4 regions of the Priestia sp. TGN 0903 genome follow, and region 4 is predicted to be linked to each of the others. Evidence: riboswitches for the same ligand, from Rfam matches in the RefSeq annotation. Region 4 holds a riboswitch; each other region holds the start of a gene.
What was found. Region 4 has a riboswitch for cyclic di-AMP ahead of ACRPLY_RS25400 (cation:dicarboxylate symporter family transporter). Riboswitches for the same ligand answer to the same signal wherever they lie in the genome.

Region 1 (7,515 bases), on a different contig from region 4:
ACCGTTAAGAAAGCAAGAGGAAGAAGTTGTTTTACTTAAGAAAAAAGTAGATCAGCAGTTTCCGATGCATATCCATATTCAGCGCACGGAAGAAGATATTCCGCTCTTAGTTGTTCAGTGGAAAGAGTTTTCCTCAAGTATTGAAAAGCAAGAGGAAGTCATTCGGAAAATGAAGCAATATAAGCAGTTTGTCCAGCAAAGTCAAGATGCATTTATTGTAACGAGAGAAGGCAGAATCCAATATTTGAATCCCGCTGGTGTTAAACTTCTTGGCGGCGAGAAAAAAGAAGAGTATATCGGGCGTCCTTGGCTTCACTTTATTCATCCCGAACATTTAGAAATTGTAAAAGAACGAATGGTTCAGCTGATGAATGGAATGTCCGTGAGGCCACGTGTTGATGTGAAACTATTGACTAAAAAAGGGGTCGTCATTATTGAATCTTCGGCAACCAAAATTAAGTTTGAAGGACAGGATGCCATTCAGTATATTATTCGCGACGTAACGGATCGAAAAAAATATGATGAAATGGCAAGCAAATCTGAAAAGCTTACAATGGTGAGCAAGCTAGCGGCAGGAGTAGCACATGAAATCCGTAATCCAATGACGGCGATTAAAGGGTTTATTCAGCTGCTAAAAGCATCGAAACAGTATAATGAAGAATACAATGATATTATGCTTGAAGAATTGAATCGCGTCGAATCCATTATTCAAGAATTTTTAACGCTGGCCAAGCCTAAAATTGAAAATTCATACCATCCGAAAAGTCTCAATCAAATCATACGTCACGTGACATTACTATTAGATACACACGCCAATTATAAAAATTGTCGTATTATTAATGAGATTAGTGATGAGATTACAATCTTTTGTGAAGAAAATGCGCTTAAACAAGTTTTTATTAATTTAATTCAAAATGCGCTTGAGTCAATGAGCAAAGGTACAGTTAAAGTTACCGTTGAGAAAAGAAATGAATACGGCATGGTCATTATCGAGGATGAAGGATGTGGAATTGATGAGCAATCTTTAGCTCGGCTAGGTGAACCATTTTATTCCACCAAACAAACAGGAACTGGGCTAGGATTAATGATTAGCTACCGAATAATCGAACAGCATCAAGGGCATATTTCATTTGCGAGTAAAGTAGGAGTAGGAACAAAAGTAGAAATTGCTCTTCCGTATATTAAAGAACCAGTGAACATTTCGTAGCGCTTGCTATTCGTTCGCTGGTTTTTATTTGGTTGAAATAAAAACGAATGTTTTTTTATTTTTTTATTTTAATGTTCGTGTATATTGTTGACTAAAGGGTTTGTTTTTGATATATTATCAAATGGCTAGAAAATAACCGAATGATAATAAAAAAAGAAAATTCGGTCAATAACTTTTATCTTTTACCCAAAGAAAAAAGATGATGGGAGAATGTACAATGAACTCAAAATATGATGTTATTGTGGTAGGGGCAGGACCCGCTGGAATTTTTACTTGCTATGAGCTAACGTTAAAATTACCGGAAGCAACTATTTTATTAATCGATAAAGGACACGATATCTATCGACGTAATTGTCCGATTCTTCAGAAAAAAATTGAAAAATGTCCCCCTGCAGTTGGCAGAAAAGAGTTTGCTGGCTGTTTGCCTGCTTGTTCTATCACAAATGGTTTCGGTGGAGCCGGCGCATATTCAGATGGGAAGTTTAATATCACCAGTGAATTTGGAGGCTGGATGACGGATTATCTGTCTGAATCACAGGTGGTAGATTTAATTAAATACGTGGATGAAATTAATTTAAAACACGGAGCAACCGATACGATTACGGATCCGTTAACTGATAAAGTTCGTGAAATTGAAAAACGCGGATACGCAGCAGGATTAAAGCTATTGCGTGCCCAAGTGCGTCATTTAGGAACAGAGCAAAATTTAGAAATTTTAAAAAGCATTTATGAATACTTAAAAGAAAAAATTGATATGCAGTATAAAACGGAAGTAGCCGATTTAATAACAGAAAAAGAAGATGGTCAGCATATCGTGCGCGGTATTGAATTGAAGAATGGTGACAGAATTACGGCTGATAAAGTCGTGGTTTCACCAGGTCGAGACGGCTCGAAGTGGATGAGCGACTTACTAAAAAAACGCCGTTTGAAAATGATTAACAATCAAGTAGACATCGGTGTTCGAGTAGAAACATCTAACGTTGTTATGGAAGAAATCAACAAGCACTTGTACGAAGGGAAATTTATTTACAATACGTCTGTAGGTACAAGAGTCAGAACGTTCTGCAGCAATCCTTCAGGGCATGTGGTAGTAGAGAATCATTCAGGGATTATGTTAGCAAATGGACACGCATACAAAGATCCGAAGCTTGGAAGTCAAAATACGAACTTTGCGCTGCTTGTTTCTCATAAATTTTCGGATCCATTTGATCAGCCGAACGAATATGCGCACGAAGTATCAAGATTAGCTAATATGCTGTCAAACGGAGGCTTAGTTGTTCAAAAGTATGGAGATATTTTAAAGGGGCGCCGTTCAACAGCGAATCGAATTAAAGAAGGCTTTTTAGAACCAACGTTAAAAGAAGCTGTCCCTGGTGATTTGGGTTTAGTGCTTCCATACAATACAATGAAAAGCTTAATTGAAATGACAGAAGCACTGGATCATGTAACGCCTGGGTTAGCATCTGAACATACGCTGTTTTACGGTGTGGAAGCGAAATTTTACTCCGCCCGTCCGAAGTTAAACGATAAGTTTGAAACTGAAATTTCCGGTTTATACGTGGGAGGAGACGGAGCTGGTATTACGCGAGGACTCGCGCAGGCAAGTGCGTGTGGTGTGTGGGTAGCGCGTGACATTGTTGAAAAATTAAAGAATCGTAAAGCAAGTTCTGAACCTGTTACTGTATAAAAAAAGAGGCCGTCACGGCCTCTTTTTTTTATGGGTTAAATAACGAGAGGGAATAAGTAAAAAGTAAAGAACTTGTACCGCTCCAACTCCGATAGTTTTATACGATAATTACCCGCTCCTTTTTTAAAAGATAGTAGGAAATCTATACTTCTATCTTGAGCAGAATTAAGTAGAATAAGGGGAATTGATAATGTCGATTTCTTCGCATCAATAAAGTCAGTGAAATTTTAGGGAGTGTATATCAAGCAGTACAAGGATAAAATCAACAGTTGGAAAGAGTTATTTTTTTGATAAGTAAAATATTTATGGAAGCAGTAAAGTACATGGATATTAGAATAATTATACATATTTATGAATGATATTAATGAGAAGAAAGTTCACTTTATAAACTATTTTTTGAATTAATTTTTTATTCATTAGATTGTAAGTCTTGTTAAATAGGTGTTTTTGGTTTATTGAAATATGGTGTAAATATTTTAAAATATAACAATTCTCAACTTTTTACGATAAAATCATGCATTATTTTTGAATAAAAACTTGACAGGAATACATAAAATGAATTTTAATTAAAGTAACAATTATTATCATGCAAAAATATTAAAGAAAATTATTTGCTTAATCTCTTTTGTTTTATAAGAGAACGGAGGACCCATATTTGTGCGTAATGTACTTGGGGTGAATCTTGAATGAATCAAGTAGGGTAACTCACGTACCCGAATCCGACAGCTAACTCCGTAAGCATTCAGTGAGGGAATAACAGGTCTATGAAACCATGATATTCTCATGGTTTTTTGTATAGCTAAAAATATTCCTAAACTATTAATCTGAAAATTTTTAATATATTGTATATTTTGAGTGTTATCACCCTCAATGCATGGTAAAATAAGTATAGTAGTTAGAATCATTCTAATATAATTTATTTATGGGAGGTAAATCTATGAAGCTATCGACAAAGATCATTATCGCGCTAATTGCTGGTGCTGTTGTAGGAGTGTTGATTAATGCTTTTGCTCCAAGTGCTTTTGCTCCGCTGGACAAGTACTTGTTTACGCCGCTTGGGCAAATTTTCTTAAGCTTAATTAAAATGCTTGTTGTACCAATTGTGTTTTTCTCTATCACGTTAGGCGTAGCAGGTTTAGGAGATCCTAAAAAACTGGGAAGAATCGGGGCAAAAACAGTTTCGTACTTCCTAGTGACAACAACCGTTGCTATTGTAATTGGTTTATTATTAGCGTTTGTTATTAAACCAGGAACATTTGGATCTTTTGATACAAAAAACGCTTCTTTTGAAGCTGAAAAAGCACCGCCGGTTGGAGAGACATTCTTAAATATGATTCCAGTCAATCCAATCCAAGCGATGGCTGAAGGGAATATGCTTCAACTTATCGTTTTCTCTATCTTTATCGGTTTTGGTATTACGATGCTTGGAAGTAAAACCAAAGGGCTTTATAATTTACTCGAGCAAGGCAATGAATTGATGATGTACCTTGTAAATCTAGTGATGAAGTTTGCTCCTTACGGAACATTTGGGCTTCTTGCAACAGCGGTTGGAAGTCAAGGCTGGCAGGCAATTAAAGCGATGGGGCTTTACATGATTGTAGTCGTGCTCGCACTGTTCATCCATTCGATTGTAACATATGGGGGGTCAGTCGCTCTTATGGCCAGACGTAACCCTATTGAATTTTTTAAAGGTTTTGCTCCTGCGATGACAGTTGGATTCAGTACATCAAGCAGTAGTGCAACGCTTCCGATTTCAATGAATGTGGCTCAAAAAAATCTTCGTGTCCCGGAGTCCATCAGCAGTTTTGTTCAGCCGTTAGGTGCTACCATTAACATGGATGGAACAGCAATTATGCAAGGTGTCGCGACTATTTTTATTGCGCAAGTATACGGCGTTGACCTGTCGCTGGGTGCTCTTGTGACGGTTGTATTAACAGCGGTGCTTGCTAGTATTGGTACAGCAGGCGTGCCGGGAGTTGGTCTCATTATGCTAGCGATGGTATTGAGTTCGGTTGGCCTGCCTGTAGCAGGTATCGGATTGATTATCGGGATTGATCGCTTGCTTGATATGCTTCGTACATCTGTAAATATTACGGGAGACGCTGCGTGTGCCGTTATTGTGGCTGAGTCAGAAGCAAAGCGTATCGATAAATCTGTAACGCAATCGGCTTAATAAATGTAAAAGCTCTAGCTATATGCTAGGGCTTTTTTTATTGGCAAGAAACTCTTCTTTTCAGCATACAGTTTAATAAGAGTATGTGTTTGAAAGGAGAGTGCGGAAATGAATAAGACCCATGTGATAAAGCCGCTGCTCGACGACGACTACCCAGTTATTTCATATGGAAAAGGAATTTATTTGTACGACCAAGATGGAAAAAAGTACATAGATGCTTCGTCAGGGGCAGTTACAGCAAGTATCGGACACGGCGTAAAAGAAATTATTGATGCGATGACGGATCAGGCACAGAAAGTTGCGTTTGTATATCGGTCGCAGTTTACAAGCGATCCGACGGAAGCCTTAGCTAAGAAACTATGTGAATTAAGCAGCAATCATTTCCAGTGGAGCTTTTTTGTTAACAGCGGGACAGAAGCGACTGAAACGGCTATGAAAACAGCCATTCAGCATTTTCAAGAGCAAGGAAAGCCAACCAAAACAAAGGTTTTGTCACGCTGGATGAGCTATCACGGTATTACAATAGGAGCGCTGTCTATGTCAGGGCACGTTGGAAGACGAAAACGTTTCTCGTCTTTGCTTGAAGATTATCCTTCGGTTTCACCTCCTTATTGCTATCGATGTCCGTTTCATCAAACCTATCCATCCTGTAATCTTGCTTGTGCACACGAATTGGAAACAGTTATCAAACGAACCGGCCCTGAACATATTGCTGCTTTTATTACAGAGCCCATTGTAGGAGCTGCCGGAGCAGCTCTTACACCTCCACCCGGTTATTATGAAGTGATAAGAGAAATTTGTGATAAATATGATGTGTTATGGATAGCCGATGAAGTCATGACTGGAGTTGGGCGTACAGGCGTGATGTTTGCATATGAGCACTGGGGAGCTAAACCAGACATCATGACGCTTGGAAAAGGAGTGGGAGCAGGATATACACCGATAGCCGTTACGTTAGCTAGCAGCAAAACGATTGAACCTATCATGAACGGATCCAAATTAATTATGAGCGGCCATACGCTAAGCGCTAATCCGCTGTCAGCGGCTGTAGGGCTAGCTGTCTTAGCCTATATTGAAAAGAACGATCTTGTTCAACAAGTAGCGCTGAAAGGAGCCTATTTAGTAAAAAAATTGAAGGAGCTTCAACTTCTTTACCCTATCATTGGTGATATTCGTGGCAAAGGCTTACTAGTTGGTCTTGAGCTTGTACAAAATCCAAAAACGAAGGAGCCTTTTTCATCCTCCGAAAATATGACGGCGCGCGTAATAAGTAAAGCCCATAAAAATGGTCTTCTCCTTTATCCTTCACAAGCAGGAACAGATGGAGTAGAAGGAGACGGTATTATTATTGCGCCGCCATTTACGATTACTCATCGCCAACTTGATGAAGCGGTCGTGTTGCTTTCGAAAACATTGTATGAAGTACAAAATGAAAAACAGGGAAATGAGGTGAAATAAGTGACAAAGGTCGAAAACTCATTTCAAAAGATTACAACTGTGGAACAAGCAATTGAATACGTGGATCATGCTGCTACGCTGATGATAGGAGGGTTTGGAGGCGTAGGCAGTCCGCCTTCTCTCATTGACGGCCTTATTGAAAGCGAAAAATCAAATTTCACACTGATATGTAATGATTCAGGCTTTCCTCATATTGGTGCGGGAAAATTAGTAAGTCAAGGAAGAATTCAAAAACTGATCGCTTCTCACATTGGATCGAATCCCGTGGCTGGAACGCTGATGACAGAAGAAAAGCTGAAAGTTGAGTTTTCTCCTCAAGGAACGCTTGCTGAACGGATTCGAGCGGGGGGAGTTGGACTTGGAGGAGTACTGATTGATGTAGGAATAGAAAATGACATTATTCAATTTGGAAAAGAAAAAGTGGAAGTAGACGGCAAGACATTTTTAGTTGAAAAACCGCTCACAGCCGACGTGGCTTTTGTATATGCAAAAAAAGCAGATCCATTCGGCAACTTGCTCTATGATAAAAGCGCTCGAAACACTAATCCATTAATGGCTATGGCAGGTCGTATAACTATTGCTGAAGTGGAGGAAATCGTTCCTCTTGGCGACATTGACCCAGAGAATGTGATGACGTCAGGCGTATTTGTGGATTATATTGTGCCTTCAAAAGGAGTGAATTGGAAATGGGTTTGGGAATAGATATTCGTCATCGTATTGCAAGACGTGCTGCGGCTGAAATCAAAAACGGCATGATTGTTAACTTAGGGATTGGCATTCCTTCTCTTATTCCTAATTATGTACCAAGCGCTGTTCATGTGATGTTTCATGCTGAAAACGGAATTTTAGGGTTAGGATCTTCGCCTCCTTTAGGTGAAGAAGATGAGAATGTCTGCAATGCAGCAGGCTATCCAACAACTACTGTTCAAGGGGCTTCATACTGTGATAGTGCTACAGCCTTCGCGATGATTCGAAAAGGATACGTCGATA
Region 2 (7,515 bases), on a different contig from region 4:
ATGAAGTTATGGTTTCTGCATTAGGTGAACACTTAGCAGAGCACTTCGTTGAAGCGAAAGAAATCGAGTGGGATATGTTCCGTACACAAGTTCATCCTTGGGAACGTGACCAATACATGAGCCAATATTAATTTTTAAAAGTCGGAGAGATCGTTTGTACGTTCTCTCCGACTTTTTTGTTTTTCACAATGAATAAATAACATTCTACATACGTAAATTGAATAATATAGCTTGTTTATAAAAAAGCTGCCTGTCGTATAATTTACAGGGAGCTTTTTTATTGTTTTGTTACATACAAGAAAGAATTTGTTTACATGAATCAAAAAGGATGAGCTTTTTGTCTCATTGAATCTATAAGTAAAAGTAGTGTATAACAGATAGTGAGATTGTTTATGTGTTCACTCTGCACTGTATTTCAGTATAACTTCAGAGAGTTTTCAGCCAATCATAGTATCGTTAGAAAATACTGTTGGAGAGGAATGTAATAAAAATGAAAGAAGGAAATTTCTTTAAAGGTTTAGTGATAGGGATATTGATAAGCATTCCAATTTGGATTATTCTCATTGTTGTAGGCGTTCTGCTTTTTAAATAGGTCCTAACGTTATAAATAATAGACCCTCCTGATCTATTTAATCAACCAGAATAGAATTTGGACCAAAAGTATGTTAGGGGGAGGGAACCGCACGATGAATTGTGCGGATTTTTTTATTGGTAGGATGAACGTAGATTTCATCTATTTAGTTGCTTCTAGCAGTTGATTGGAGGGACTCCTGCGAGAAAAGTGGAATAGGTGAGACTCCGCAGTAGCGCACGCGACGAGGAGGCTCACCACCCCCCCGCGGAAAGCGAAGCCTCGCACGGAATTCAACAGCGATGTAACAAGCCATCCATACTAGCGCATTTATCCCATTTGTTCGTTTTTAGGTTGAAGTGATTTCGTTATGTCTCAATCTCCTTTTTTAGTAATTTTTCACTAAGTAGGCTAGTATACGTAGCACTTTTTTCCCTCATGCATATGTTAACAATAAGGAGGGACAAGTAATATGAAAAAAATTTATCTTGATGCAGGACATGGTGGGGCAGATGCAGGAGCAGTTGGAGCGAATGGACTGTATGAAAAAAACTTAGTGTTAAAAATTCAACAATATTTAATAAGCTATTTAAATAGCACTTACAGTGACTTTACGATTAAAACCACCCGTACCACAGATACTTTTTTATCGTTATCTCAGCGCGCTTCTCAAGCTAATTCGTGGGGGGCAGATGCATTTATGTCTATTCACGTAAATGCCGGTGGAGGAACAGGATACGAAGATTATGTTTATAGAAGCGCTAGCAATGCTAGTAAAACGTTTCAATCGATTGTGCACGGGCAAGTACAGCCAACGCTGCTGTCGTATAATCATCCGAATCGTGGACGAAAATCGGCCAATTATGCGGTGCTTCGCTTAACAAATATGCCTGCAGTACTAACTGAAATAGCTTTTATTGATAGGAGCGCCGATGCAGCACTTCTTCAAAATGAAGCTTTTTTAAAAAGCATGGGTGAATCGTATGCAAAAGGAATTGCCGTATATTTAAATTTACCTCGTCGTGCAGTTCCAAATCCATCGCCATCTCCAACACCGACACCAAATCCATCACCTTCTGAACCAGGTGAAAAAACGTATACAATTAAGCAAGGAGATACGCTGTACAGTATTGCACAGAAGTACGGCATAACAGTACAGGAGCTTCAAGAAGCGAATACAGGGCTTTCTGATCCTTTAACACTACAGGTTGGAAAAACAATTGTTATTCCTTCAGGAACTTCACCAACACCTACTCCAACACCACCTTCTGAACAATATCCACTTCCCAATGGAATTTTAAAACAAGGCGATTCTGGAGAAGCAGTGAAACAGCTTCAAAGAGCATTAAACGCGGTTAGTTTTAAAGTAGGGTCAGTAGACGGAATATATGGAGTACAAACGAAAGATGCAGTCAGACGTTTTCAGCTTGTGTATCTTCCTTATGATGTAGATGGCATTTATGGTCCTCAAACGAAAAACAAGCTAGCAGCCGTTTTAAAAGCAAAAAGTTAAAGAAAGCAGGTCTTCTGTAAGCAGGCAGAAGGCCTTTTGTTTTCCCCTTAAAAGCGCCTTAAGTACTATTTTATCGTTTACGTAAAATAATGCTTTACAAACCATTTGTACGGGAGTATATTATCTAAGAACAAAGGATAGTTATGAAAGAAACATGTTATCGATCATACTCTTTAACCGAAAATTATATTGACCTGTTATCGCTTAATTCGTCAGAAGTGGGGGACCCAAATTTGTGCATTGTCACTTGGGGTGAATCCTTTTTTTTAAAAGGTAGGGCTACTCTCATAGCCCGAATCCGACAGCTAACCCCATAAGCGTTTTGGAGAGGAGGTTTAAGCTGTGTAAAAACGCTGAGAACCCTTAGTGTTTTTTTTGTGCGCTTTTTTAACATAAAAAGGTATTTTTTAGGGATAATATCACTTATTCATGAACTTGTAACGGAGCTTAGCAACGAACAGTGAATAGTAGCTAAGCAATCATCGGAGGGAAATTACGTGAACTATTCAGTTCTCAAGAGATTATTGATTGGAAAGCCGCTCAAAACAAAAGAGTTAGGCGATCAAAAGCTTAGTAAGCTTAAAGCGCTGGCTATTTTATCATCAGATGCCTTATCTTCAGTGGCTTATGGAACAGAACAGATTTTGATTGTCCTTGCAACAGTGGGCGTGCTTGCCTATTGGTATTCGATTCCAATTGCGATTGGGGTATTGGTGCTGCTGACGGCTTTAATTCTTTCATATCGTCAAATTATTTATGCGTATCCGCAAGGCGGAGGAGCTTATATTGTTTCGAAAACCAATTTAGGAGAAAATCCTGGACTTATCGCTGGGGGATCACTGTTAGTAGATTATATTTTAACAGTTGCCGTGAGTGTTTCAGCAGGAACCGATGCTTTAACTTCGGCTTTTCCAACGCTGCATCACTATAACGTAGTAATTGCGTGTTTGCTGGTGATTTTTATTACGGTTTTAAATTTACGAGGTGTAACAGAATCCGCTTCTGTCTTAGCTTATCCGGTTTATTTATTTGTTATTGCTCTTATTTTGTTAATAGCGGTGGGCTTCTTCAAAATAGTGACAGGTCAAGTTTCACCTGAGCTTCATACATCTCTCGGTACCGTGGTGCCAGGTATTAGTTTGTTTTTATTATTAAAAGCTTTTTCATCAGGCTGTTCGGCATTGACTGGTGTAGAAGCTATTTCAAATGCAGTGCCTAACTTTAAAGATCCAGGTGCAAAAAATGCTGTTCATACATTAATGCTGATGGGCGGTATTTTAGCCGTTTTATTTTCTGGCATCACGTTTTTAGCTTATTGGCTTGGCATTTCTCCAAAAGCAGATGAAACGGTTGTATCACAAATTGCATCGAGTGTATTTGGACGAAATGGATTTTATTATTTTATTCAAGGTACCACAGCTCTGATTTTAGTGCTAGCGGCGAATACAGGTTTTTCAGCTTTCCCTTTGCTTGCCGTAAACTTATCGTCTGATAAATACATGCCAAGAATGTTTCAAATTCGCGGCGATCGACTAGGCTATTCAAATGGAATTGTGACCCTTGGAATTGCTTCTATTGTCTTACTTGTCGCCTTTAAAGGAGCGACGGAACAATTAATTCCTCTTTATGCAGTTGGAGTGTTCATTCCATTTACGCTTTCTCAAACAGGCATGATTGTCAAATGGCTTAGAGAAAAGCCGGCCGGCTGGCAAGGAAAGCTAACCATTAACTTAATTGGTGCCCTCATTACCTTAACGGTGCTAATCATTTTGTTTACAACGAAGTTTTCACAAGTATGGTCCGTGCTCGTTTTCTTACCGGTTATCGTTTATATTTTTCATCGCATTCATACGCATTATGAAGCGGTAGGAGAGCAGCTTCGTATTAAGCAAGGAGAAAAGATTGGAAAGCTTGAAGGAAGTGTGGTCATTGTTCCTGTAGCAGGAATGACAAAGGTAGTGGAAAATTCATTGAACTATGCAAGAACGATTGGTGATACCGTTATTGCGGTGCACGTTGCTTTTGACCGAGAAAGCGAAAAGAGAATGGAAGAGAAGTGGGAAAAGTGGCAGCCTGATATTCGTATTGTTACGTTTCATTCTCAATACCGCAGTCTTGTGCGTCCGCTGTTTCGATTCATCGATATGGCTGAAGAAAAAGCCCGTGAAAATAATATGGCTATTACGGTTGTTATTCCGCAGTTCATCACGAAAAAAAGCTGGCAAAACATCCTTCATAATCAGTCCAGTCTGCTGTTAAAAGCACATTTGCTTTACCGTAAAAACGTAATCGTTACAACGGTACCTTATCGTTTTAAAAAATAATGAAACATGACTAAAAACCTCCAACTTATATGTTGGAGGTTTTTAATTTTTAAATTCACATACACTAACCATAATTGAATCTCATCAAAGGCACAAACGGAGGGATTGCATGAGTGAATTAATTAAGTTATTGCGAAAAGGAAATAAATCGGCCATGATGGCCGCTATAGTTAATACCATTATATCCATTATTAAAGGGATTGCTTTTGCTTTAACGGGAAATGTAGCGATGTTTGCTGAAACGATGCACAGCTTAGGGGACGCAGCAAATCAGTTCTTTGTTTTTATAGGTTCAGCATTAAGCAAAAAAGCTCCGACCAAACGATTTCCAAACGGATTTGGACGATTGGTTAATCTCGTTTTATTAGGGGCGGTTCTTGTAGTAGGAATTATGGCATTTGAAACGATTAAAGAAGGGTATCATCATATTCTTCATCCGACGAAGTCTTCAGGCTTTATTTTAAATATTGCAGTACTTGGCATCTCGGTATTACTTGAGATGTTTGTCCTCTTTAAGGCAATGAAAGAAATTTTGCACGATGTCGGAATGAATACTGCAGAGGTCAATGTTTTTACGCAAAGCTTTGTTCATCTAAAGAAAGCAAAGCCAGCAACTAAGCTTGTTTTTATGGAAGATCTGGTAGCTACTGGAGGAGGCGTATTGGCTTTAATCGCCGTTTTTATTTCGCGGTTTACGCCTTTTCATCAAGCTGAAGGAATTGCTTCTATGCTAATTGGTCTTATGATGTTTTTTGTAGTAGGACGAGTATTTTTAGATAACGCTGCCGGAGCGCTTGGTGAAGCAGATAAAGAAATGGAAATGAAAATTGGCGCCATTGTTATGCAAGATGTACAAGTGCGTGATATTCAAACGTTAATGGTGATGAAAGAAGGAGAAGAGCTTCACGTTGAATTAAAAGTAGAAATTGATCCTTCTTTAACAGTAGCAGAAGCGGATGATATTAAAGATCGTCTCGAAAATCGTATTTTACAGGAAAAAGGAATAACGGATGTCATTATTGAATTTGATGAAGATGATGGAATTCCTGACTGGGTGACAAGCGATTTACAGCTTCAAAAAGAATAAAAAACAAGGAAGAAAACAGTTGTTTTCTTCCTTGTTTTTTTAGCTATATACTTTTTCACGCACGTTTTGAGAATCTGTTGAAGCCGCAGAAAAGTTAATAGTTTCACGTACAACGTAAATAGGTCTATTTTTACTTTCATCGTAAATTCTTGCGATGTATTGTCCCACTAGACCTAAACCAAGTAGCTGAATACCGCTAAAGAAAGTGATAGCTACCATAATCGAAGTCCAGCCAGGCTGAATATTTTCACCTATCAGCCAAACAACAATCGAATAACTTAAAACGAGAAGTGATACAAAAACTGATAACAAGCCAATAACCATTACTAAACGTAAAGGTTTCGTTGAAAACCCAATAATTCCATCTGAAGCAAACTTGATCATCTTTTTTAAAGGATATTTTGTTTCACCAGCAAAACGCTCATCGCGCTCATATTCTACATATGTTTGCCTGAAGCCGACCCAAGACATCATTCCTCTTACGAAACGATTGCGTTCAGTCATTTTTTTGAATACGTCCGCAACTTTTCGGTCGATAATACGAAAATCTCCCGTGTCTTTTGGGATTTCAATATCGGACATATAATTTAAAAAGCGATAAAAATACTTAGCCGTTGTCAATTTAAAAAAGGTCTCTCCGCTTCGCTTCTTGCGCTTTGCGTATACAATTTCATAGCCTTGCTGCCATTTAGCAATTAATTCAGGAATCATTTCAGGCGGATCCTGTAAGTCAGCATCAATAATTACGATAGCATCACCTTGAGCATAGTCAATACCTGCTGTGACGGCAGTTTGGTGCCCGAAATTACGGGCAAAATCAATAATTTTTACGTTAGAATCCATAGCTGCTACGTCCTTTAAGATTTCAATTGTTCGGTCTGTACTGCCGTCATTGACGAAAATGAATTCATAGTTAATGTGATTTTCATGCATGACGGAAAGCAAGCGATTATAGCATTCATTAGCTACTTCTTCTTCAAAATACATAGGTACCACGATTGAAATTAGTTCTTTCATGCTTTACCTCCTATCGAGTGATTGTTTGTGTGCTTAAACGTCCATATTTTATTAAGAAAAAAATTAAAAAACATTCCTATACAAGTAGACAACAGTTGTCCAATTATCGGATTAGCAGGTGTATAGTGTACAAGAAGGAATAAGCAAGATGTATTAATTGCTAAAGTAATAAGGTTTACGATGAAAAATTGAGCTAACATCCATTTATGTACAGTTGCTTGAAACACCCACGATTTGTTCCAATAGTAGCTGTTTATGACGCCAATGAAATAGGATAGTACGTTAGCCAATATATAATTCATATCAAAATGAATCAGTGCTAAGTAACTGATAATAGTGAGCAGGGTATTCATTATACCTACAAATCCGAATTTCAGGAATTTTATCACGGTTGCATAATCCCTTCCATTTAATTTATCTCTTCACATTTTGCCTGGGTCTTATTTTTAGTAAACCGTACTAGTAAATAAGATAGAATCACTGAAATACCAAACCCTTCGAGCAGCATAAAGCTTGGGAAAATAAAGAATCGATAGCGAGTTTGAATTTCAATAAGCAAGTGAATAAGAACGTATCCTATGATTAGTAATAAAAACAGTGTATACGGATATTTATCCTGCTTCTTCAGGAATAAACATATAAGTCCAATAATGGAAAGAATAGTAGTTGAAACGTAAATGATTCTTTCATAACTTTGAGCAGCACTAATTAATTTCTCTTTATTAAAAGGTACATCTTCTTGAGGAGTTAATGAAATACTCCAAAATGTAGATGCATCCGTTCCTCCCCACATATTCAGGAATTTAATGTGAAAGAGATCTAAAAGTTGCTCTTTATCTGCTACTCGCTCTTTAATTACTTCTTTTTCTGCTTCAGCTCGTTTTTCTCCAATTGGCATACCCATAAAACGACTAGCATCCTCTGAAGAATAAGAACCGCTTGTTTCATAATTAAAGCCAATAACGAATTTCCATAAAGGATCTCTGTTACTTAAAGGATATTT
Region 3 (7,515 bases), on a different contig from region 4:
GGAGCATGTTTTCGACTTTTTTAATGTCCGCGTGCGTAGGATTGATTTCCCGAGCATAGGCGATTTGTTCTTTCGCTTTTTCCATTTCTTTTAATTGAATATAGGTTTTGGCGAGTTCGAGCGGCAGCATAATCCCTTCAAAACCAAGATCTTGCGCCTTCTGCAAATAAAACAGCGATTTTTCGTAATTCCCTCCAAACATGAGCGGAGTTTCCCGATATTTTATTCCTCGAACGAAGTGCGCCAAACTTGAAGATGGATTTAATGTTAATGCCTGATGAAGAGCCCGGTCCATTTCTAAGTTCAATACCATTTTTTCAAAGATAATTGATTCTTCGATTTGCTTTGCTAAACAAACGGCTAAGTAACAGTACAAATCAGATGCTTGAGGTTTTTTCTTCATTTCTTGTTGAATTTCGCGCTTGATCTCTTTCCACTTTCCCTCTTCTAGCTGATTCATGACGTATTGTGCATGTATTCCCACCTATTTGCCCTCCTTTTCCTCTTTATCATAAAGGATTTCTGCGCAAATGAAAAAAGTAAGTGTTCTTCATTCTTCACAAAAAACGTTACCATTAAAAAATAGGCAAATTTCTCAATCACTTAACCCAATTAGTACATAGGATATAGAGACTTTTATTAAAGGAGGTTACACATATGGGCGCAAAAGGCGGTTTTGGTTTTTCATTTATCGTTGTTTTATTTATCCTATTAGTAATCGTAGGGTGTTCTTGCTACTACTAATTTCTAGAGAGGATGAACATCATTCATCCTCTCCTATTTCAAAAAAACCATGCTTTCGCATGGCTACATACCGATTAGATGAATGAGTAGAGGAACTCATTGTTCGGCAATATTGAAGAAATTTTTGGTTTTTACTTCCGCCTAGTATGCCCTTTTTGACGGGGGCTATGCGCAAATAAAGTTAACGTTTAAAAGCGAAAGCCAGACGCACCTACAATAACAAGTAAAACAAATAACACGACGATTAACGCAAAATTTTGTTTTCCCACGTACCATCCCTCACTTCCTGTTATCTGCTTTTAGTGTATGCAACAGCTTGGCAAAATGTTTAGGACAGGGGTGCGGATTTTTCCAATGAGAAAAACCTTCAAATTTCGCCAAAAAAAGTGAATCATATTTTTGTTTCTTTCGTTATATATAGTAAGAGATTTTTTTACTATAAAAAAGGAGGGGCTTTAATGCGCCGACATTCCAAATTGCCCATTGTTCTTGTTTTTGCCTTCTTTTTATTCATCGCAACTGTTTTGTGCGTAACCTCTTATATGTCTTGAACGTATAAATAATATAAAAAAATCGCCTCATCGAAGGCGATTTTTCTATCCTAGCATTATATCTTCGTTTGGATAGCGAACGGCTTCACGCTTTTGCTTAGATAATGAAAACGCAAGCGTTAATGGCCCCACTTTTCCTAAAAACATGATAAAGATAATAATCACGCGTCCAAAGTACGAAAGTTCAGGAGTCGCTCCCATCGATAAACCTACTGTTCCAAACGCAGAAACAACTTCAAACATAATTTTTACAAACGGCAGGTTTTCCGAAATATTTAACAGGAAGATGGCCCCAAACACAAACATAATCGAAATCATCGTAATGGCTAGTGCCTTAAACACATGAAGAGGAAGAAGCCGTCTCTTTAACAGCACAATATCTTCCCTGCTTCGTAAAAATGCCCATACAGAAAAGACAATCACCACAAACGTTGTTAGTTTAATACCTCCTCCTGTTGACGCACTTCCTGCACCTATGAACATTAACATAACCATTAAAAATATAGTGGAATCATGTAGACTTCCTATATCGATACTATTAAAACCTGCTGTGCGTGTTGTTACCGCTTGAAAATAAGACGCCCACACTTTGTCTCCTAATGACAAACTTCCAAGTGTATGTGAATTGCCGTACTCTAAGAAAAAAATAAAAAGCATGGCAATCACGTTAATGGCAAACGTGCTGATAATCATAATTTTTGAATGCAGCGTTAGTTTTTTATACGATTTTTTTACCCACATATCAGCAAGAACGGTAAATCCTAACCCACCAATAATAAACAAAAAGGAAATCGTTATGTTAATAACGGGATCTCCTACATACTGAACTAAGCTGTCAGATAATAGTCCGAACCCTGCGTTATTAAAAGCTGAAATTGAATGAAACAAGCTAAAGAATAGCCCCTTAGACCATCCGAATTCCGGAACCCAGCGTATCGCTAAAAAGATAAGTGCAACAAACTCAATTAAAAATGAAAAGATAAACAGCCTTTTAACTAGCAGGACAACTCCGCCGACGCTCGTTTGATTTAATGCCTGCTGAACGAGCATACGCTCTTTAAATCCAATTTTTTTACCTAGCATCATAAAAATCAGCACGGCAAATGACATAATGCCAAGACCGCCTATTTGAATTAACAGCATAATAATCGTTTGACCGATGACGGTAAAACGCGTACCTGTATCTACGACGGCTAAGCCGGTCACTGTCATAGCGGAAGTAGATGTAAAAAGGGCGTCTACCCACCGGATTGGCTCAGTAGTAGAAAAAGGCATCATTAATAAAAGAGCACCAATAATAATTCCTCCGCCAAAAATGGAGACAAGCAGCTGCGGCGGCGTAAGCCTAACAATTTTTTTTTTCATAAGTTAAACTCCTTCTTCTTCAAAACGGTTTAAATCGCGATTATGTCCGATAACAATCAGCATATCTCCTTGTTCAATTGTTTCATGCGCCGTAGGCGAAATCACCATTTCCCCGTCTTTTCGCTGAAAACCGATAATATTACAGCCGTACTTTGCACGAATATTTAAATCAAACAGCGTTTTATTATGAAGTTTCTTAGAAGCGACAATTTCAACAATACTATAGTCTTTAGACAGTTCAATATAGTCAATAATTTTTTCTGACACCACGTGATGAGCAATCCGCTTCGCAATATCGCGCTCAGGATGAATGACTTTGTCCGCTCCTATTTTCTCCAGCACTTTTTGATGATACATATTCACCGCTTTTACCCATACTTGCTTAACGCCCATATCTTTTAAAAGCATCGTTGCAAGCACGCTTGCTTCAATATCGTCTCCAAACGAAATAAGAGCATGATCAACGTTACGAATGCCTAGCCCTTTTAAGCTAGCTTCATCAATTGCGTTCGCTTGCACGACATATGTAGCTGAGTTGCTATATTTCTTTACTACCTCCTGATTGCGGTCAATAGCGAGCACATCCACATCCAAATTAGCAAACTCTTCAACCAAACTGCCTCCAAAACGACCTAATCCCAATACAGCAAACTGTTTTTTCATAATGTATTTATTCCTTTCTTCAACTGCTGTGTGTTCTCTTAGCTTATACTTTTTCTAAAAAATTACATGTTTTTCTTAAAAAAAGCGCAAAAAAACACAGGAAGGCTCCTGTGTTTTTTCACACTCTTCCCCCTCAAAACGCTTGCGAAGTTAGCTGTCGGGTTCGGGTTTTAAGAGTAACCCTACCTTTTTAAGGATTCACCCCGGAGCACAATATGTGCGTAAATAATGGGTCCTCCGCTCCGTAATGGATTAAGCGATTTTTATTCAAATGTCTATGATCTATTTTTTAGAATAATCGATTCGATTCATGATACGTTTCACTTCACGAAAGCTATCTTACTCCTGTGGATTTTGTCTGTCAAGATATTTTTAGGGAAGACATCACTTGCGCTGCAAACTGCAAAAATCATATAAATCTAAACTGACAATCAGTTTGTGAAATTGATCAAACAAATTAATAACGGCCAAAAGCTCTAATAGCTGCGTATCACTGTAAAATTTCTTTAATTGATCCATATCAGCATCCGTCAAATCCCTTGGACGCACTCGGTATACATCTATAAATCGAAACAGCAGTCGATCTTTTTCTTCCAGCTCTTTTTCTCTTAACACTTTTTGATTAAGCGTCTTATCGCCTACATATGACATGCTCATACACGTCTCACAGCCGTTAACACCTGCTAGATAAAGCCTGATTTTTTCCTTAGTCTCTCTTTTTACTATATCACTGTTCCAAAGCTTGTCGTATAGCTCATCATACAACCTTTTTACATCTGGAATTAAATTCAGTGCTTTTTCAAAATTTGTTCCCTCTTCGTTTGTTAACAAAACTCTTGCCATTTTTTACTCACTCCTTTTTAATTATTATAGTAAGAAAAATGGAGATTTCAGATAACAAATAAAACATATTATCTGCTGTTACTAATCAAATGAAACATTAATATGAAAGAAGGTTTTCAATTGAAAATTGATGAAATTGATTTATCGATTTTGCAGGCACTGCAGCAAAACAGCCGTCTTTCCTTAAGAGAGCTAGGAAAACAAATTAACCTGTCTCCTCCTTCAGTGGCAGAGCGAGTAAGACAGCTAGAGAGCTTTGGTATTATAAAAGGATATACAATCGATATTGATTATGAAAAGCTGCAGTTGCCCGTCTCGTGTTTTATTGAAGTAACCATGAAAAACGGAGAGCACGAGCGTTTTAAAAGATTTATTTCTCAGTATCCCTATGCTTTATTCTGTGAACGCATCGCCGGACAGGCTTGCTTCATTACAAAGCTTCAGCTTCCTCACCTGCACGTACTCGAGCAATTTATTAACGAAATTACACCTTATGCCAAAACGATTTCACACATCGCCCTTTCTCACGTGGAGATGTCTTCTGCATTATTGAGTCATTTAAAAGATGAAAAGTGATTGAAACATACGTTCACCGTACTAACGAAAAGATCCGAACGATTCATCGTTCGGATCTTCTTTCCACTAAACTACTTCTGTCCTAGCCTCTTTTATTCGTCCAAAAGCATAAAAAATAACCCTCCAAAGCTGGAGGGTATAAATTTTCCGAATAATGAAAGTTTTACAACTTCATTCTATCAGGTACCGACATTTCTGTCTACTTAAAAATGTAAAAGAGCTCTCTATTAATAGAAAGCTCTTTTACCTGCTTGTTTTTTGAAAACAATCAATCTATATAAAAGGGAACTACCTAAGGTTAAAAGTCACGTGAAACCTTGGCAGTTGATCCTGGATATACCGGTTGATATGATTCAAAACAAGTTCTTTCATCATTTCTTCTTTGACTTCTGATTCCGTTTTTTTATCTTTTTGTTTTAAAATAAGAATATAATAGACTTTACCCATTTTAATGGGCTTACTACACTCTCCAATGTGCTGTTTTTTTAAAACATCTATAAAAGAGGGAGATAGATTCGAAAGCTTTAGATTATCATCATTCTCTATTTTGCTGATGGTCTGGACATCAGCATATTTTTTTTGAACGTCTTGAAGCGATGTTCCTTTTTGCAGCTCAGCCGCAACGGTCTCAGCATCATGTAAAGTTGTAAAAGTTAGCTGCGAAAAAGATACGCGCGTTACATCATTCTCAATACGTGTATAGTAAGCGTCTAGTTCATCAGACGTAATTTGTTTACGGAAATATTCTTCTAATTTAAACTGATTTATTAGCTGTTTAGTTACATCGCTAGAACGAATGTGCAAGACTTCATAGCCTTGTTTTCTTGTATCTTCGTCATATGAACGTTTGATTTGTTTCCACATATCCTCGACTTTTTTCTGTACCCTGTCACTTGTCTTTAGATGCGAAATTAAGATTTTTTGCATGACAAGCTGCCGCAACAACTCTTTGCGGTAGCTTGTATCATTTAGCGGAGCATCGGGATTTAAGAACCCTTCAACTGCTAAAAAACGATTGAATTCAGCTCCTGTCACCTTTCCTCCTTCATACGCTGCCACTTCTTTAGCAGAAGATAGCTGACTAATTTCTACAGAAGGAAACATCGTGTTTGAATGCTTCCCTCCGCAGCCTGTTAAAAATCCGAACGCTGTTAATACTGCTAGCAGCAGCTTTAACGGTGCTGAACTCATCCATTGTTATCCTGCTGCTCTGAAAGCTTCAGAGAAATAGTTTGTTTTTTTCCATTTCGGTACACGTCTAATTTTACCGTGTCTCCTACTTTGCGTTTTGTGTATAGATATTGACGTAAATCACTGGATGTTTTGACTTCATTTCCATCGATGGCAACAATCACGTCTTTTGATTGTAAACCAGCATCAGAAGCAGAAGAGAATGGTTCAACCGTCGTTACGACAACTCCTTCAGACGTATCGCTTGTTAGGCCTAGCTGATCTTGTTTTGTTGCAGCTGAAAGCTGACCTACATCTTGAAGACCTACCCCCATATATGGACGCGTTATTTTTCCGTTTTTCATCAGCTGTTCAATTGTTGGCTGCACTTCATCACTTGGAAGAGCAAAGCCGATTCCTTCTACATTGTCTTCTGAAATTTTCATACTGTTGATACCAACTACTTCACCGGAAGAATTGATCAAGGCACCGCCGCTGTTTCCTGGATTAATCGCCGCATCCGTTTGAATTGCATCTACGTTCCAATTCTCTGAAATAGGGACAGAGCGTTTTGCTGCGCTCACGATACCTTGTGTGACCGTACGAGAAAATTGTTCACCAAGAGGGTTTCCGATTGCAAGAACCGTTTCACCCGCCACTAAATCTGATGATTTTCCGAACTTCGCCACTTGTTCAACATTTTTGTCGGACATTTCAAGCACCGCTAAATCCGTTAGCGCGTCAGCTCCGACAATTTTAGCTTTTTCTTTTTGTCCGTTTGAAAGTGACACTTCTACTTCGCTTGCGCCGTCAATAACGTGGTTATTAGTCACAACGTAGGCTTTTCCATTTTCTTTTTTGAAAATAACACCGGAACCCGTTCCTGCTTCTTGCGTTTGGGTATCTCCAGAAAATGGATTTGTTTGCTGTTGAATATTGTTCACGCCTACAACAGCAGCTGATACTTTATTTACAACTGAAACAAGATCTGACTGATTCACGGTTGTGCTTACTGTTCGAGGCGTTGTGCTCGTTGTTGTTGCCGTTTGAGTCTGCGTTGTTTGATTCGCTGTTTGCGTATCCGCTGAATCCATTAACCCTAGCTGCGGAGCGCCGTATAGCACAATTCCTCCCCCTAGCACTGCTCCCGCGATGGAAGATGCGATCACTGGAAATAAGCGTCTTTTTGGAGGCTGTGATGATGACGCAGGCTGATACTGATCATAGCGCCGCTGGCGGTTTTCATATTCTTCTTTTCGTTCTTCCTCTCTTTCATAATCACGTGGATCCATGAAAATCACTCCTTTTAACGTAGCAAATTTTATGTTATCTATACTATAAAATAAAAGTTTGGGATAAGTATCAAAACAATATGTGAAATTGTGAAAAATTTCTTTATAACAGCAAACACGTAGTATAATAGCGGGTACATAAACCTTTAAAGAAACGCGCATAGATGGCGCAATATGCTTTATTTACCTTAATTTTCATATATTCAGAGGAAGGTGTCAAATTTGAGCTTTACACTATATTTAGTAGAGGATGAACAAAATTTAAACGAAGTTTTAACCCTTTACCTTCAAAAAGAAGGCTGGGACGTTCG
Region 4 (7,515 bases):
TATTAGTTGCTTTTCAAATTTTAGTAGCTATCATCTTTATTATTTTAAGTGCTACAACTCAAGGGCAAGAGCTATCATTTAAACCGTTTATAAGTGAATCGGCTTCTATATCTCTTTTATTAAACGGAGCAGCTATTTTATGCTTTTCTTTTTTAGGGTTTGATGCTGTAACCACCATGGCTGAAGAAACACTTAAGCCTGAGAAAACCATTCCCAAAGGGATTCTCATTATTGCATGTACGGGAGGCGCCTTATTTATTACGGTTTCTTACTTTGCTCAGCTTCTTTTCCTTTCAGCCTCTTTGTTTAATGATTTAGAAGGTGCATCGGCTGAAATCGCTTATAAAATTGGCGGCCAGCTGTTTCAATCTATTTTTGTAGCAGCAGCCTTAACATCAACTATTGCTTCTGGACTTGTCTCACATATGAGTGCATCAAGACTTCTCTACGCAATTGGGAAAGATGGTTATCTGCCACGGAGAATTTTTGGCTATATTCACCCTAAAACAAAGACGCCTGTTTGGAACGTAGTCATTATTGGTAGTCTCTCTTTAATTTCACTAAGTCTGTCTCTTGAAAAAGCTACCTCTTTAATTAATTTTGGTGCTTTAATTGCGTTCAGTTCAGTTAACATAGCGGTTTTTATCCATTATTTTATTCAACAAAACAAACGATCTCTCAGTGGATATATTTCATATGTACTTATGCCTTTACTCGGCAGTTTATTTTTATTTTTTATGTGGCTTAACTTAGAAAAAACATCCTTATTTATCGGTATTGTATGGAGTATAATTGGAATTATTTATTTATTGATTGCCAGACGAAAAAATACTATTACCATTCCTACTTTTCATTTTGATTAAGGAAATAGGCTTAACACACCTCGACATATTTCCCCAGAAATAATGTCGAAAAAAAGTAATTGAGACATAAACAAATCAATCCCATCTACACACGAACAAAAAGGTAAACGATCTAATATGAATCGCTCGTTACACCGCTGTTGATTTCCGTGCAAGGCTTCGCTTTCCGCGGGCGGCCGTTGAGCCTCCTCGTCGCTTGCGCTCCTGCGGGGTCTCATCTGTTCCGCTTTTTCCGCAGGAGTCTTCGCCTTGCCCTCCAATCAACACCTAGAGGCAACTAAATACATGAAAGCTACATTTACTATATCAATAAAAAAAATCCGAACGTATTTGATTCTCAACTAAGAATCAAACTCGTTCGGATTTTTCTTCAACTAAAATACTTTCATACCAGCCTATTTTTATTTTTTAGATTGTGAGACTTTTTCTAAAATGCGTCTTTTACGGTAAAGCATCATTCCAACTTCTCCTATATCGCTAATTGCTTGTTTGTTAATATACGCCCCAAATACCATCCCTGCTATAGGAATCATTTGAAATAGCTTTTTCCATCCCAAGTTGTCTCTATAGGTTAGAAACACTTCTCTCCAACCTTGGAGCTGCTGCAAGCTCTGCGTTCGATTGCCGCTTGCTAATTCTTCTAAAATCGCACGCTTTCCTACAATATCAGAGGATGAAAACTGCATGCATTTGACCATAAAAATGCGTTCCTCTTGCTCAGTGGGATCGTAACCATAAGAAACAGCCACTTCTTGCAGTGTCTTAAGTGTAAGTCCCAATACAAAAGGAATATCAATCGCCAGTGTGAAAATTCCACCTACTCCGGTTGTAGCTCCTTGCAGCTGCGCATTCTTTTTTCGGACTTCAATAAAATACTCCGCCAACTCATCCATTTCCTGCAGAGATAAATGCTGAATGTCCTCTATTGACAGCTGCTTATTTTCTTGTAATTTGGCTGATGCTTTCTCTAGGGTGGCAGACGTATTAGCTAAATACTGGCCTCCATTATCAACATACTTGGCAATTTCATCTAATAATTTTTCTATTTTTTGATGAATGAACTTTGGCGTTACTTTATCTAAAGCTGAAAAAGGCAAGCGAGCCAGCCGCTCCCAGAAAAAAAGTCCTTTTTGGTCTTTCTCCCACTTTTCAATTTTTCGCAATTCTATTCTCAATTGTTCATGCTCTGACATATCCTCACTCTTTTCCTCGATTTATCAGCTCTGTCCTACTTGTTTATTCCGCACATATTTAATGATAAAAAACAACGCAATTAAAACAACAATTCCGATTCCAATAGGCTGCATGTATTGAGACACAATCGGACCCACCTCTTTCCACTTAGGTCCTAACTTATATCCTAAATATACGTAAATAGCCGTTACTGGAAGCATCGCAACAAATGTGTAAATAGAAAACAGCCATACATTCATTTTTGCCATCCCGCATGGAAAAGAGATAGCCGTACGCACTCCTGGAATAAACCGTCCAAAAAAAGCGACCCCGCTGCCGTACTTATTAAAAAAGCGATCGGCAGCGTCAATTTCTTTTTCTTTCACCAAAAAATATTTTCCATATTTTAAAACTAGCGGTCGTCCACCGTAACGTCCCAGTGCATAAAGAGTCAACGGTCCACACACACCGCCTACTGTACCTGCAAGGATAGCCAGATACAAGTTCATATCACCTTGGTACACCCAATACCCTACTAAAGGTAAAACAAGCTCTGCGGGGACAAACTCAAACGTTAATGCTAAAATTACGCCAAAATAAGAGAGCTGTTTTAGCGCTTCAATTAAAGAAAGTAAAACCGACTCTAACAAAAATTCTCCTCCTCATGTCATTAAATCTAAGACTGCAAAACTATAATTTAGCCGATTGATAGATAAAAACCAACGCGACATAGTTTTTTCCTTTCCCTCTTTACGTATGACGTACTACAAAAGTTTCAATAAAAAAAGCGCTAGTTTTATCCAGCGCTTTTATAATTTAAAGTTAATTTGAATAATACCTACTTTACGAAGAGCATCGTATAAAATAACTAAAGCCGGTCCTAAAAACAACCCGACAAAACCTAAAAGTTTAAATCCAATGTACAAACTAACTAATGCAGCCAAAGGTGAAATACCCATATTTGTAGAAAATACTTTTGGTTCTACTACACGTCTTACTACCGTAATGACTCCAAATAGAATAAATAAGCCGATTGCTAATGAGTCATGTCCTTGAGTAAGAGCAAAAATCCCCCATGGAACGAGCACCGAGCCTGTCCCAAGAATTGGTAAGATATCGACAATTACAATTAATAAACTAAGAAGCGCGGTATACGGAACATCTAATAGCCAAAGTCCTACATAAGCCATTACAAACGTCATGACACTTAAAATAATTTGTGCCTTGATAAAACCAACCCCGGCTTGGATAAGCTGAGTGATGACAACTTGTAGCTTATATTTCGTTTCTTCTGTTAAGAAAGACTTAATTTTATTTTTAATAGCAGGCAGCTCAAGGCTGATAAATACAAGCGCTACTAAATAAATAAGAAACTCTAGTAGAAACCCAGGAACAGTTGCGGCAAAGCTAATGATGATTTCTACCGTACTTTTTAATAGAGAATCTAATGAATTTACGGTTTTTTCAAGCGTGCGCTCGATAGAAGAAATCACTTCCGTAGGAAGAGCGTTTGAATAGTACTTCCACTTAATAATAGTTGGATAAATTGCGGTTTCATAGATTTCTTTTACAAAGGAAGGCGCTATTTTTGAAAGAGCTACCACTTGCGTAACGATTGTCCGAACAATAAAAAATCCAATAAGTATGAGCGAAACAACATATAAAATGAAGGTCATAAGCACTGCGTAGACTCTCTTCATTTTAAAAGATTGATGTAATTTTTGAACAATACCCTCAAGTGCTAATGCTGTTAATAAAGCAAACACAATCGGTAAACTGTAAGGGATTAACAAACATACGATTACTATCGAGGCGATGACCCATATTCGCTTTTTCCACATACTCTACTATCCCCCAACTAGCTAAGCTATCTCTATATTTACTGATAAAGAAAGGAACCAGTGACTGCTTTATGTAAGAATAAAATTTGGATATTTTTATACCTGATGTTACATATTATAGGGTCAATTCCCATAATAATAAAGGAATTATTATGAAAAAAGCTACTTATTCTAATTTTTTGAATAGAATAAGTAGCTTTTAAATTTATAAATTAGCCGGCTCTCATGACCTCTGTACCTTTTTTAGGGTCAAATTTGCCTTCAGATTTAGACATTACAATTGCTGCTAGTGTGTTTCCTACTAAGTTAACAACCGTACGTGCCATATCCATGATTCTGTCTACTCCCGCAATGAAGGCTAATCCTTCTGCCGGAACGCCGATTGTTCCAAGAGTAGCTAGTAATACAACAAATGATGTTCCTGGCACCGCAGCCATTCCTTTAGATGTAACCATCAATACAAGAATGAGCGTCAGCTGTTGAACGATTGTTAAATCAATACCATACACTTGCGCTAAGAATAACGCTGCAATGGCTTGATAAAGAACAGAACCATCTAGGTTAAAGGTATAACCAATTGGTACAACAAACGATACGATAGCTTTTGGACAGCCCATCTTTTCAAGCTTTTCCATAATACGCGGAAGAACTGTCTCAGAACTAGATGTACTGTATGCTAACAACAGTTCATCTTTCATATAGCGGAATAAGTGGAAAATGTTAATTCCTGCCCATTTCGCAATTCCTCCTAATACAACAAGTAGGAAGAAAATTAACGCTAAGTAAACTAAGATAACAAGCTTTCCTAATGAAAGGAGTGACTCTAAACCGAATTTCGAAACTGTTACACCAATTAAAGCAAATACTCCAATCGGAGCCACTTTCATTACTAGGTTTACCACGTGAAACATTGCGTGAGAAACGCCGTCAAAGAATTGAACAACAGGCTTTCCTCTTTCTCCAATTGCCGCTACTCCAAGTGCGAACAATACTGTAAAGAAGATAATTGCTAGCATGTCCCCTTCAACAATTGACTGGAAAAAGTTTGTCGGAACAATGTGTAAGAACGTTTCAGCCACTGACTTTCCTTCTTGCTGTTCGGATGTTTCAACGTATTGTGAAATATCACTCTTCTGTGCTGAATGAATGTCTACACCTTGTCCAGGATGAAAAATATTAGCAACCAATACACCGATTATAATTGCAAAAGTCGTAATAATTTCAAAATAGAGAATGGTTTTAACGCCGAGCTTTCCGACCTGTTTACCGCTTCCTGCTCCTGCAACTCCAACGACTAAGCTTGAGATAACAATTGGAATAACAATCATCTTAATTAATCTTAAAAATAGGTCTCCTAGCGGCTGTAGGTATGTTACTACACGCGGATCGTTAAACCAAATTACTCCTACAAGAACACCGAGGATTAAACCGGTAAAAATCTGCGTAGCCAAACCAAAACGAATTTTTTTCATAGATGTACCTCCCCAAAGATGTATGACATTTGTATATACTTTTCTGAAAAAACAAAAAAAGACTATTCTTAAGAAAGAACAGCCTTTTACTTACGCTATTTTGGGCTCTTTCTCTCAATAAAGCAAACGAGGTTAACTGTCGGATTCGGAATTGAGAGTTTCCTACCTTTTGTAAGGATTCACCCCAAGGCAGCTTTACTGCCGATAATGATTCCCCCGCTCTATACGATTAAGCTTATTATTCAATTTTTATAAAATTAAAACGATCTATACGTTGTCATACGTTTTTTACAGTCAATAAAACTAAACAGAAGTCTTACTTTTACTTAACTTTATACTGCACAAATATTAATTTACTATTTTTCGACACGTTTTGTCAATACCCATGTTTATAAAACGCTTTCAAAAGACAATAATATATATTTATGCAAAAAAGCTATTGCAATGTTGCAATAGCTTTTTCTTGCTTTTTAAGTCTTTATCAGAAGTTTAAATGGCTATAAAATACGCTTATTTATTTTATAAAAATACAAAATATAGAATAGCCGCTAAGACAATTCGATAAATGGCAAACGGAACTAATTTAATGCGGTTGATTAATTTTAAGAAAAAGCGAATCGATATAAGCGCAAAAATAAAGGCGCTGATAAAACCAGCAATAAAAAACGGTAGTGCATCTGATGTGAAATACTGCCAGTTTTTAACCAATGAAAGTCCACTTGCTCCTGCCATAATTGGCACTGCCATAATAAATGTAAAATCTGCGGCTGCCTTATGGCTCATTCCAAGAAGAACCCCTCCTGAAATCGTTGAGCCTGAACGAGAAAAACCTGGCCAAAGAGCAATACATTGAAACAGTCCTATACCTAGTGCTTGTCCATAAGACATTTGGTCCACCGTCTCTACACGCGGACGTTTAGGTCCAAACAAATCTGCTAGAATCATTAATACAGCTCCGACCACTAAGCCAATTAGCACCGTATTTAAAGAAAACAAATGTTCATCAATGTAATCATCAAACAAAAGTCCTAACACTCCTGCGGGTAACAAACCAACAATTACCTGCATTAAATTTAAGCGATTTGTCGGTCCAATTGCAGCAGCTGGTTTTTTTCCCAATCCTAATAAATTAATAAAACGATCTTTAAAAATAACAACTACTGCTAAGATCGACCCTAGCTGAATAACAATCTTAAATGTATTAGCTACTGGAGATGAAAATAATTCTTTTGAATTTAACCACAGGTCATCCACAATAATCATATGCCCAGTTGACGAAACAGGAGCAAACTCTGTTAAACCTTCTACAATCCCTAAAATGATTGCTACAATAATTTCCCACATAAAGCTATGTACCTTGCCTTTCTTTCAAATTAATAAACTTATCGCTTCGTTTTACATGCTCAACTATTTTCCTATTTTGACACTTGCTTTTTTATCATAATTGTTAAAACTATGAAATACAATGTGTATTTGCAAAAAGATAAGAATCTTTAATAATTTGTAATAAAAAGCTTACATGCTACAACCAAAAAACACGATATCAGCTTTTATTTATTTTAAAAAGCAGTCACTATGTTCAGTATAAATTCTGGTCCCTTAGCTAAAAATGAATCATCTAGACTATTTTTCTTTAGTGTGAAAAAATGACTAAATCATTATGTTTTTTCCATCCCCCTTTACTGTCATCTATCATTTTAATCCAATAGGGCTGACTTATACGACATATCCCCCAAGTAATTTGAAACTTTTTTCTCTCTTTTCTCGTATATAGTAGTATCTTTTTTAGGAGGCTTTTTACTATGAATGGAAATGTACGTACAATGAAATGGGTCACTGCTGGGTATGAAGCCTTGCTGGGAATTCCTTTAATTGGCGCGGGGATTGTTATGGGCTTTAGCTATACTCCTCTTTTTATTGGATTTATTCTTCATGCTATCACACTCATTTTAGCTAATAGACGAGGGTTATCTGCTTATGGAAACATACTAGGGCTTGTTACCTCACTGGTTGCTTGGATTCCATTTTTGGGATTTATCATGCATATTATTACAGCTATTGTGATTGCAATCGATGCTGCTAGACAACGCTAATTGTCTAGCTTTTTTTATTTAAGGGTTGATTTTTTACCGAATGATGGTAAACTTAAGCCGTAAATTGAATAAT

Region 1: another riboswitch for cyclic di-AMP. It lies ahead of ACRPLY_RS07835 (dicarboxylate/amino acid:cation symporter); the one in region 4 lies ahead of ACRPLY_RS25400 (cation:dicarboxylate symporter family transporter).
Region 2: another riboswitch for cyclic di-AMP. It lies ahead of ACRPLY_RS07560 (APC family permease); the one in region 4 lies ahead of ACRPLY_RS25400 (cation:dicarboxylate symporter family transporter).
Region 3: another riboswitch for cyclic di-AMP. It lies ahead of ACRPLY_RS08640 (potassium channel family protein); the one in region 4 lies ahead of ACRPLY_RS25400 (cation:dicarboxylate symporter family transporter).

The regions. Positions count from the first base shown of each region.
Region 1 covers NZ_JBOZGL010000002.1:287,132-294,646, forward strand. Annotated here, with positions in the region: gene ACRPLY_RS07825 (ATP-binding protein) at 1-1,207, shown strand, start outside; gene ACRPLY_RS07830 (NAD(P)/FAD-dependent oxidoreductase) at 1,425-2,894, shown strand; cyclic di-AMP (ydaO/yuaA leader) riboswitch at 3,497-3,651, shown strand; gene ACRPLY_RS07835 (dicarboxylate/amino acid:cation symporter) at 3,832-5,067, shown strand; gene ACRPLY_RS07840 (aspartate aminotransferase family protein) at 5,176-6,525, shown strand; gene ACRPLY_RS07845 (CoA transferase subunit A) at 6,526-7,227, shown strand; gene ACRPLY_RS07850 (3-oxoacid CoA-transferase subunit B) at 7,212-7,515, shown strand, end outside.
Region 2 covers NZ_JBOZGL010000002.1:232,127-239,641, forward strand. Annotated here, with positions in the region: gene glnA (type I glutamate--ammonia ligase) at 1-131, shown strand, start outside; gene ACRPLY_RS07555 (N-acetylmuramoyl-L-alanine amidase) at 1,044-2,084, shown strand; cyclic di-AMP (ydaO/yuaA leader) riboswitch at 2,276-2,419, shown strand; gene ACRPLY_RS07560 (APC family permease) at 2,582-4,408, shown strand; gene ACRPLY_RS07565 (cation diffusion facilitator family transporter) at 4,518-5,495, shown strand; gene ACRPLY_RS07570 (glycosyltransferase family 2 protein) at 5,535-6,512, opposite strand; gene ACRPLY_RS07575 (GtrA family protein) at 6,509-6,901, opposite strand; gene ACRPLY_RS07580 (ArnT family glycosyltransferase) at 6,922-7,515, opposite strand, start outside.
Region 3 covers NZ_JBOZGL010000002.1:434,938-442,452, reverse strand. Annotated here, with positions in the region: gene ACRPLY_RS08660 (tetratricopeptide repeat protein) at 1-484, opposite strand, end outside; gene ACRPLY_RS08655 (YjcZ family sporulation protein) at 658-744, shown strand; gene ACRPLY_RS08650 (YjcZ family sporulation protein) at 933-1,013, opposite strand; gene ACRPLY_RS08645 (TrkH family potassium uptake protein) at 1,341-2,660, opposite strand; gene ACRPLY_RS08640 (potassium channel family protein) at 2,664-3,323, opposite strand; cyclic di-AMP (ydaO/yuaA leader) riboswitch at 3,448-3,592, opposite strand; gene ACRPLY_RS08635 (carboxymuconolactone decarboxylase family protein) at 3,708-4,166, opposite strand; gene ACRPLY_RS08630 (Lrp/AsnC family transcriptional regulator) at 4,287-4,742, shown strand; gene ACRPLY_RS08625 (peptidyl-prolyl cis-trans isomerase) at 5,031-5,933, opposite strand; gene ACRPLY_RS08620 (S1C family serine protease) at 5,930-7,204, opposite strand; gene ACRPLY_RS08615 (response regulator transcription factor) at 7,427-7,515, shown strand, end outside.
Region 4 covers NZ_JBOZGL010000015.1:15,157-22,671, forward strand. Annotated here, with positions in the region: gene ACRPLY_RS25375 (APC family permease) at 1-863, shown strand, start outside; gene ACRPLY_RS25380 (hypothetical protein) at 993-1,127, opposite strand; gene ACRPLY_RS25385 (EcsC family protein) at 1,265-2,056, opposite strand; gene ACRPLY_RS25390 (DedA family protein) at 2,081-2,686, opposite strand; gene ytvI (sporulation integral membrane protein YtvI) at 2,846-3,877, opposite strand; gene ACRPLY_RS25400 (cation:dicarboxylate symporter family transporter) at 4,090-5,349, opposite strand; cyclic di-AMP (ydaO/yuaA leader) riboswitch at 5,456-5,595, opposite strand; gene ACRPLY_RS25405 (undecaprenyl-diphosphate phosphatase) at 5,869-6,693, opposite strand; gene ACRPLY_RS25410 (hypothetical protein) at 7,152-7,442, shown strand.